Regions from separate parts of the Sphaerisporangium sp. NPDC005289 genome, predicted to be linked through region 1. Evidence: riboswitches for the same ligand, from Rfam matches in the RefSeq annotation. Region 1 holds a riboswitch; the other holds the start of a gene.
The links. A riboswitch is a leader RNA that binds a small molecule or an ion and turns the genes downstream of it on or off. The one in region 1 is predicted to bind thiamine pyrophosphate.
Positions count from the first base shown of each region.

Region 2: it holds a riboswitch for thiamine pyrophosphate, as region 1 does, so the genes downstream of both, ABZT47_RS20285 (cytosine permease) here and tenA (thiaminase II) in region 1, are expected to answer to the same signal.

Region 1 is NZ_JBEXGS010000009.1:53,562-58,523, reverse strand. Features, by position in the region: gene purD (phosphoribosylamine--glycine ligase) at 1-620, opposite strand, end outside; gene corA (magnesium/cobalt transporter CorA) at 1,038-2,171, shown strand; gene tenA (thiaminase II) at 2,213-2,908, opposite strand; TPP riboswitch at 2,901-3,011, opposite strand; gene ABZT47_RS17580 (hypothetical protein) at 3,021-3,566, opposite strand; gene ABZT47_RS17575 (hypothetical protein) at 4,699-4,944, shown strand.
Region 2 is NZ_JBEXGS010000011.1:44,615-49,576, reverse strand. Features, by position in the region: gene ABZT47_RS20295 (PAS domain S-box protein) at 1-530, opposite strand, end outside; gene ABZT47_RS20290 (methylated-DNA--[protein]-cysteine S-methyltransferase) at 692-1,255, shown strand; gene ABZT47_RS20285 (cytosine permease) at 1,321-2,673, opposite strand; TPP riboswitch at 2,664-2,790, opposite strand; gene ABZT47_RS20280 (rhodanese-like domain-containing protein) at 2,815-3,147, opposite strand; gene ABZT47_RS20275 (DNA-formamidopyrimidine glycosylase family protein) at 3,345-4,223, opposite strand; gene ABZT47_RS20270 (LCP family protein) at 4,299-4,962, opposite strand, start outside.

The sequences.
Region 1 (4,962 bases):
TAGGCGCGCTTGAAGTCCTGGGCGGGCTGGAGCGCGACGGCCGTGGCGCCGTCGCACAGCGCGAACAGCGAGACCTCCGGGCCGTCGAGGTACTCCTCCACGACCACGCGTCCGCAGGCCGCCGCGTGGGCGAGCGCCTCGGCGCGGTCGGAGGTCACCACGACGCCCTTGCCCGCGGCGAGCCCGTCGTCCTTCACGACGTACGGAGCGCCGAACGCCTCCAGGGCGGCCTCGGTCTCCTCGGGGGTGACGCACACGCGGGCGCCCGCCGTCGGCACGCCGGCGGCCACCATGACGTCCTTGGCGAAGGCCTTGGAGCCCTCGATGAGCGCGGCCTCCTTCGACGGCCCGAAGCAGGGGATGCCCGCGGCGCGGACGGCGTCGGCGACGCCGGCCACCAGCGGCGCCTCGGGCCCGATGACGACGAGCTCGGCGCCGAGGCGCGTGGCCAGCGCCACGACCTGGCCGGGATCGGTGGGCACGACCGGGTGGAGCGTCGCCACCGCGGCGATGCCGGCGTTGCCGGGGGCACAGTGGAGGTCGGACACCGCGGGGTCCAGGGCGAGGGCGCGGCACAGGGCATGCTCGCGGCCGCCGCTTCCAATCACAAGAACGCGCACGTGGGGAGTCTACGGGGCGGGTCTGGGGTCGCCGGACGCCGCGCGTGTCGCCGCAGGTCGGGGCATGTAGGGGGGCGTCCGCCGGGAAAGAACGGCCGGTCTTAACAGGCCGGGCGGCGGCGTTTTGTGAACTTCCACATGATCGAGTGATCCCGTGGGGATGTAAGCTGTGGGCTGAAGCCTGCCTGTGGTAAGTTAGGGCGGCTTTGGGCCGTCTCTCGGGAGATTGGAGGTGGAATCGGGATGACATCTGGTGATCCCAGCAGTACGTGCTCGCGCACGTACGTCGTGCGCAAACCCGACCACTCCAATTCGGTGTCCGACTGAGAGCCACACGCCTGTTCTTTTCTGCGACGTTCGTCGTACTTTGATGCTTTCCGCGTGTGGGTTACTGAGGTCGGGCGGGAAGGGACCGCCATGCGCTCGTCCACCCTTTTCCAGCGGATCAACCTGCACCAGCGCACCACTCACGTGCGGTTCGGCGCCTCGGCGCCGGTCACCTCTCTGCGTCGTGAGCCGCTCAACGGCCGCTGCGTTCCGCCGAGTGACTCCCTTGTGCAGTACGGCGCGTACATCGCCGGCAAGCGTGTCCACGTGTCCGGCATCCCGGAGGCCGTGAGGCTGGTCCGCGAGCACAACGCCGCGTCGGAGACCGGCGGCGCCTACGTCTGGGTGGGGCTCCACGAGCCGGAGGCCCCCGAGGTCGAGTGGCTGGCCGAGGTCTTCGGGTTGCACCCCCTGGCCGTGGAGGACGCCATCAAGGCGCACCAGCGGCCGAAGGTCGAGCGTTACGGCGACTCGCTGTTCGTCGTGCTGAAGACCATCGCCTACCTCGACCACGATCAGCTGACCGCCTCCAGTGAGATCATCGCCAGCGGCGAGATCATGGTGTTCGTCGGCTCCGACTTCGTGGTCACCGTGCGCCACGGCGAGCACTGCCCGCTCGCGGACGTGCGCGGCCGTCTGGAGGACAAGCCCAAGCTGCTCTCCCGCGGCCCCTCCGGCGTCCTGCACGCCATCGCCGACCACGTCGTCGACCGCTACCTGTCGGTCGCCGACCAGATGCAGGCCGAGCTGGAGGAGGTCGAGGCGGCCGTCTTCGCCGACGTCAGCTCCCGCGACATCGGCCGCATCTACCAGCTCAAGCGCGAGATGATCGAGATGAAGCGCGCGGTCACGCCGCTCCAGACGCCGCTCGGGGCCCTGCCGCAGCGCCGCATGATCCCCTCCGAGATGCGCGAGTACTTCCGCGACGTCGTCGACCACCTCTCACGAGTCTGCGAGCAGGTCGAGTCGTCCAACGAGCTGTGCAACTCCATCCTGCAGGCGGCCCTGGCCAGGTCCAACGCCCTGGCGAACGAGGACATGCGCAAGATCTCCGCCTGGGTGGCCATCGTCTCCGTGCCCACGATGATCGCCGGCATCTACGGCATGAACTTCAAGCACATGCCCGAACTGAACGCCGTCTGGGGCTATCCCCTCGTCATCGGCGTCATGCTCGTCATCTGCTCCCTCCTCTACCGCGGCTTCCGCCGCAACAGCTGGCTCTGACCTGAGGGACGGTGTGCCGCCCGCCGTCCCCGCGCGTCCGGTCAGACGGGCCAGGTCTCCTGGCGCCAGGCGGCGTCCCAGAACATCCACTCGTAGCGCGAGGTGGTGACGAAGTGCTCCAGTGCGCGGGCGCGCTGGCCGCCGGTCGCCTCGGCGCCCGCGTGGTCGGCGAGGGAGACCACCCGGCGCACCACGCTCTGGAAGGTCTCGTCCCCGTAGGCGGCGATCCACCGGCGGTACAGCGGGTCGGGTGAGGACTCTTCCAGCAGCGCCTCGCCCACCCGGGCGTAGATCCAATAGCAGGGCAGCACCGCCGCGAGCCCGTCCAGGAACGACCCGCCGTACACGGTCGCCAGCAGGTAGCTGGTGTAGGCGCGCGTGGTCGGCCCGACCGGCTGCCCCGCGGCCTGCTCGGCCGACCCGCCGAGGTCGGCCATGAACGCCGCGTGCATCTCCTGCTCGGCGGCGATGGCCCCCACCGCGTCGCTCGCGAAGGCCCGCACGTCCTCCTCACGGGGCGCCTTGGCCGCGCACAGGGCCAGCGCGCGGGCGTAGTCCCGCAGGTAGTGCGAATCCTGCACGACGAAGTGCCGGAACGCCGCGCGCGGCAGCGTCCCGTCCACCAGCCCCCTGATGAACGGGTGGTCGAGGATGGCCTTGTACGTCGGCGCGATGGCCTCCCACAGCTCCTCGCTGTACGGCCGCGCCTGCGGAACGACGGATTCGGACGTCGTCATGTGACCAACTCCCTACGCCGGCATGACCCGGACAGGTTCCAGCGGTCTGCGGCCACCCAGCCGCACTCTCAGCCCGGTCCACCGGACTCCCGCGTCCACTCTCGGCTCGAGCCTAGACCGTCGAGGCCCCCCACCGGGAGTGCTCCTGCCTCCACTCCCTCGCGAGCTCGGCCAGCATCGTGTGGTCGTCGTCCAGATCGCCGCCGCTGTTCTCCCCGGTGATCGCGGTGAACCCGCCGGACGCCTTGGGGTGCCCGGCGTCGGCGGCCCGGCTGAACCAGGTGGCGGCCAGCCATTGATGCCCACGGCCCGCGTGGATCGCCGCGAGCCGGAAGGCGGCCTCTGCGTGGCCGTGGCGCCCGGCGAGCTGGTAGAAGAAAATGGCGAGGCTGATCTTGTTGCCCTCGGTCTCGTAAGCGGTCGCGTAGACGTACGCCAGTTCGGTCGCCGCCTTGCGCGGAGCCGGGTGCGCGCGCAGCCGCACCGCTTCGTCGTCCCCCGCCGCCGCGGCCTGGTGGAGCCAGTCGCGGGCCTCGGCGAGCCGGTCGTGGAGCAGGGTGATGACCCACAGACGCAGGCATGCCTGGGCGTCGCCGGCCTCGGCGTGCCGGACCAGCCGGGCACCGGTGCGGCCGAACCACCGTAGATAGCGCCGCATCGGTACCGAGATCGGCGGATCGGCCTTGCGGGGCGCCGGTGGAGGGCCCTCCACATGGGCGACGAGGTCAGGCGGCCATCCGATCGCTGGGGAGGGATCGGTGTGGACGGGTGCCGGTGGGCGGCTCTCCACATGGGCAACAGGGTCTGGCGGCCATCCGGGTACCGGGAAGGGCTCTGCGTGGAGGGGGGCCGGCGGAGGGCTCTCCACATGCGCAACGGGGTATGGCCACTCGAACACTGGGGCAGGCGCATGGGCGACGAGGTCAGATGGCCACCCGGGCGCTGCGAAGGGCTCGTTCTGTACGGGTGGGAAGCGGGGCGGTCCGAGCGGCGGCTCGATGGCCGGTGCGGCGGGAAACCCCGATGGGGCGAAGGCGCCCGGAAACTCGGTGAGGGAGGTCGCGGCAGGTGGGCCTGTCGGAGCGGGGGACGGAGACGGCTCGGCGCCGGTGGAGAGGGAAGGGCGTGCGGCGCACCAGCGGGAGTGCCAGTCTCCGAGGCCGCCGAAGGCCGTGACGTCCAGCCCTGTGTCCGCCGCGGCCCGGTGGCAGGCGCTCACGAACGACGCCACCCATGGCCAGGGGGGCAGCCCGTTGCGCTTGCCGGTGAGGATGTCGTGCGTGGTGCTCTCGGCCAGCTCTCTCGACCGCCGGCCGTCCTCGGCGGGCGCGTGAGACAGCCGGCGTAGTTCGGCGAGGGACGGCATGCCGGCCAGTTCCCGCAGGTCGTTCAGCCGGCCGATGAAGGCCGCCACGCCGGGGTGATGTCCAGTCATGCCCTCCGCCGAATGAGTGATCGACGATCTACGTCAGGTAATGGAGTCATGGTTGCACCAACCGGGGCAATCTGACGGCCGAACCTGAATTCCACCTTGTCCGGACGTGGCGCCGGATGTTCCGCTGGGAGAATCCGCAGGCCACCGAACTAATCCGAACAAATCCGGATGGATCCGGATAGGTAGGGATGGTCCCGGCGGAAGACATCCCGGCGACGGTGGGCGAGGAGCCGGGAAACGTCGGTCCCGGGCCATAGGCTCCGGAGTCGTCCGGAGATGTTTGGGTCGGTCGTGGCCCCGCGCGGCGTCCTCCATCGTTGGTTCGGCACCCCTTCACCCCGAGAGAGAGAAGTCGATGCTGTCCTACGCCACCGTCACCCGCGCCACCCGTACGGCCGGCGCGGGTGCCGAGCCCCCGCGCCGCGCGACGCCGCAGTCTCGCCAGGCACGGCTGGACGCCGAGCTCCTCGGGCTGTTGGTCACCACCTGGGCCGTCCGCACGGGGCGCATCCCTCCCGCGCGTCCGCCACAGCAGCTCACCGCCGAGGAACTGATCGAGTTCTGGTCCGACGACCACACCGCCGGCGGGAAGGCCCGATGAGCCAGGCCCCGCCGCCCC
Region 2 (4,962 bases), on a different contig from region 1:
ACGAAGCCGCCCGCGTCGGCCCCGGTCAGCTCGGTGAGGCTCGCGGCGATGCGGTCCAGGACCGGCTCCAGCTCCAGCTCGGCGTTGATGTCGCCCACCACGTCGGTGAGCCGCCGCACGAGGCGCGCGCGGCGGGCGGCCCGCTCGCGGGCGACCGCGTCGTTCTCCGCCGGGTGGTAGACGCTCACGTACCCGAGCAGCGCGCCGGCCTCCGACCGCAGCGCACTGATGTCCACGCCCACGTCCAGCAGCGAGCCGTCGCAGCGCAGGCGCTTGGTGCGCAGGGAGACCGGGCCGCCGGTGCGCACCCGTTCCAGCACCGCGTTGTGCTCGGCCACCAGCTCGTCCGGCACGAGCGGCGCCCGGCGCCCGGTCATCTCGGCCGCGGACCAGCCGAACAGGCGCTCCGCCGCGGGGTTCCAGATCAGTACGGTAAGATCACGATCGAGGGTTACGACGGCATTGGGCGAGCTCGCGATGACAGCGCGGGCAAAGCCGTCATCGAGGTTGTCTCCCCTGTCGTCACTCATGACCCCCATCGTGCCCGTTTTTGCCCCCGCGCCTTGGCACTTTCGATGTGCGAATCATCGCATTCGGCGCAGCGGCCGATGACATGGGCGCCACTCCCTCCGGCACGGCCGGGAGCAGGGCTCCCTCCGATACGCTGCCGGTAGGCGAGAGGGGTACGGCCATGACGACAGGGGATCTCGAGGCCCTGGTGCGGGTGACCGCTCCCGGCTATGTGGGCGAGACCCCGCCCGAGGTGGCCTTCGGCACCACCGACACGCCGGTCGGGCCGCTCGCGCTCGCCGTCACCGCGCGCGGCGTGGTCGCGTGCAGCTACGAGAACGAGCACGTCATCTTCGCCCGCGTCTCCCGCGAGATCGGGACGTTCATCGGCCCCGACCCGCGGCGCCTGGACCCGGTCCGGCGCGAGCTGGACGCCTACTTCTCCGGCAGGCTGCGCGCGTTCACCGTTCCGGTCGACCTGCGGCTGGCCACGCCCTTCGCCCGCACGGTGCTGCAGATGACGATGGCCGTGCCCTACGGCCGCGTGACGACCTACCCCGAGATCGCCGAGCGCATCGGGCGTCCGCAGGCGCTGCGCGCGATCGGCAACGCCCTGACGGCCAACCCGGTGTGCGTCATCGTCCCCTGCCACCGGGCGCTGGAGGCGCCGGGACGGCCGGGAGGTTACGCCGGCGGCCCCGCCGCCAAGGAGGTCCTGCTCCGCCTGGAGGCCGCGGCGGACTAGGCGCACTCGATCGAGGCCGGCGACCGGCTACGACGGGGCCACCGACTACGACCAGGCGACGGGTGCTACCGGGCCACCGGCGCGTCGGTGAGGGCGGCGCCGTCGCGGGCGCGCCGCCTCAGCAGGCTCACCAGCAGCGTCGCCAGCGCCGAGACGACGAACGCGGCCAGCGCCGCGCTCATCCACGGCTGCCGCTCGAACCCGATCAGTCCGCGGAGCGCCGCCCAGCGCTCGTCCCACCACTCCAGCGTGGCCGCTCCGGTGAACACCCAGTACGCCACGAAGCCGAGCAGCCATGGAACGAGCATCGCCCAGCGGGAGGGCGCGTCCTGCGAGGTGTCCCACCGCGCGGCCCCGCCCAGCACGAAGTAGTCGACCACGAGCACGGCGAACATCGGGACGAACACCGCGCCGATCACTCCGAGGAAGGCCCCGTAGGAGTTGACGTTGGCGAACAGCGCGACGCCGGTCGTCAGCACGCCCACTCCGACCGAGAAGACCCGCCGGTCGACCCGGGGCAGCAGGTTCTGCAGGGACATGGCCGTGGAGTAGACGTTGGCGAACGACTGGTCGGCCTCCCGCAGCACCAGGACGCCGAAGAACAGCGCGCCGAGCGGCACCGCGACGAACGCGTTCCACACCCGCTCAGGGTCGTTGCCGACCAGGGCGAGGGCGACGATGCCGAGCACCAGGCACGCCACCTGGGCGATCGTGTAGCCGGTGACCACCCCGGCGAACGCCGCCCGCCCGGACCGCGAGTGCCGGGCGTAGTCCGCCGCGACCGGGACCCAGGAGACCGACAGCGCGATCACGTAGTCCACGGCGGGGGCGAACGCGTTCCAGCTCCCGCCGCCCAGGTGCGGCGCCTCGCGCAGCAGCGCCACCGCGAGCCACACCATCGCGACGACCACGGCGGCCGTCACGAAGCGGCGCAGGAGGCGGATGGCGCCCAGTGGGCGGATGGTCAGGGCGATCGTCAGCGCCCCGGCCACCAGTACCCACACGGCGTACGGCACGGAGTCGCCGAAGACGGCCCGCGCGCCTTTGGCGATCACCCACAGCTCGAACGCCCCCCAGCCGAGCATCTGGACGATGTTCAGCACGGTCGGCAGGTACGACAGCCGGGCCCCGAACAGCCCGCGCAGCAGCACCATCGCGGGCGCGCCCGTGCGCGCGCCGGGGATGGCCGCCAGGCCCACCATGACGGTGCCGACCAGGCTGCCCACCACGGCGGCCAGCACGGCCGCGACCATGCTCAGCGGTGCGCCGCCCAGCGGGTCGAGAAGGTACAGGGCGCCGGAGAAGCCGAGCAGGCTCACCCCGAGGTTGGCCCAGAAGGCGCCCTGGTCGAGGAATCCGAGGGTCTTCGGAGGGGCCTCGTCGAGGGTCAGAGGGACTTCATCGACGGCGGACGTCATCGCACGCTCCCTACGCCGGCATTACCCGGACAGGTTCCGGCGGTCGGCGGCGCGCCCAGCCCTCGCTGGGAACCGCCCTCTCAGCCCGGTGACGCCCGAGCTCCCGCGCTATGTATTTTGCGCGATTATTACATTCGGCCGTCAGGCGACGTAGGGCTGCCCCCCGTTCTCGGCGACCATGGGACGCCCGGCCGCCTCCCACGAGTGCATGCCGCCGCCGACGTTGACGGCCTCGCGGCCCACGTGGTTGAGCCAGGCGGTGGCCTGGGCGGACCGGCCGCCGACGCGGCACACGACGTACACCGGGACTCCGGCGGGGATCTCCTCGACCCGCTGCTGCAGCGTGCCGAGCGGTATGTGGACGGCCGTCGGGGCGTGGCCCGCCTGCCACTCGTCGGGCTCGCGCACGTCGAGCAGGTAGGCGTCGTCGGGCACGGCCCCGGCCTGGATCTCTGGGACGGTCATGCCGACCATTGTCCCCGCTTCGCGAGCCTTCCGCCCGCTAACGGAGGGTTGTCGCGCCGTGACGCCGGGAAGTTTTCCCTTCGCGCACCGGGCGAAGCACCGCAAAACACCTCAGAGCCCCCGCGCGGCCGGCCACCTGGGACCACCACTCGCGCGGCGGGAACGGCCCCGGGGCGAGCGGGCCCACCGGACGAGCCGAGGCCGCCTCACTTGAGCAGCCGGGACATCCTGCGGTCGGCCAGCGGCTTGCCGCCGGTCTGGCAGGTCGGGCAGTACTGCAGGGAGGAGTCGGCGAAGGAGACCTCCCTGATCGTGTCCCCGCACACCTCGCACGGCTCTCCGGCGCGCCCGTGGACCCGCAGGCCGGACTTCTTCTCGGTCTTGAGGTCCTTGGCGGCCAGACCGCGCGACCGCTCGACGGCCTCGCGCAGGGTGGTGACGATCGCCTCGTGCAGGTCGGCGACCGCGGTGTCGCTCAGCGAGTCGGCGATCTTGAAGGGGGACATCTTGGCCGCGTGCAGCACCTCGTCGGAGTAGGCGTTGCCGATGCCCGCGATGATCTTCTGGTCGCGCAGCAGCCCCTTGATCTGCGTGCGGCTGCCGCTCACGATGCCCTTGAGCACGTCGGGGGTGAAGCCGGGCGCCAGCGGATCGGGGCCGAGGCTCGCGATGCCGGGCACCTCGACCGGATCGGTGACGACGTAGACGGCCAGGCGCTTCTGGGTGCCGGCCTCGGTGAGCTCGAAGCCCGGCGCCCGGCCGTCGTCCTCGGGGGCGAACCGCAGCCGCACGGCCAGCGGCCCCTTGCCCGGACGCACCGGCCTGGCTCCCGACAGATCCTCCCGCCAGCGCAGCCAGCCGCCGCGGGCCAGGTGGGTGACGAAGTGCAGCCCGTCGCAGTCGAGGTCGAGGAACTTGCCGTGGCGGGCCACGGCGGTCACCGCCAGACCGCCGAGCGAGGTGACCGGCGGCCGCACGGTCTTCAGGGCCTGGAAGGCCACCACGTCCACACCGGCGACCACGCGGCCGACGGCCCGCTCGCGCAGGAACTCGGCGAGCGACTCCACCTCGGGAAGCTCGGGCATGCCATCACACTAACCGCTGACCGAGGGTCCGCCCGGTGAGCGGCCGGCGGGCGCGCGCGGCCGCTCACCGCGGGCCTACTTGGTGAGCACGTCCTTGGGCACCGGCTTGTCCTCGGCCAGGGAGCCGAACAGCCGCAGCGCGCGCTGGGTGTCCCATTTGACGACCGCGGCGCCGTTGATGGTGGGCAGCGAGCCGATGGGGACGGCGGTGGCGACCGGGTCGCCGCTCATGGCCATCCCCAGCGACAGCAGGTCGAAGGTGCCCGTGCCGCCGTCGACGGCGACCGAGTCGGTGGCGGCCATCGCCAGCGGCACCGAGCGGAAGGGGTTGACCAGCACGCCGGGGCTCGCGGCCTTCTTGACCACGGCCGAGAAGAACTGCCGCTGGCGCTGGGTGCGGTCGAAGTCGGGGATCGCGCCGGTCGCCCGGGTGCGGACGAAGCCCAGCGCGGTGCCGCCCTCCATGTCCTGGCAGCCCTTCTTCAGGTTGATGCCGGCCTTGGGGTCCTTGATGTTCTGCTTGACGCAGATGTTCACCCCGCCGATCGCGTCGACGATGCCGACGAAGCCGCCGAACCCGATCTCCATGTAGTGGTCGAGGCGGATGCCGGTGACCTTCTCCACGGTCTTGGCCAGCAGTTTGGGGCCGCCGAAGGCGTAGGCGGCGTTCAGCTTGTCGCTGCCGTGCCCGTCGATCGGCACGAACGAGTCGCGGGGCAGGCTGACCAGGGTCGGCCGG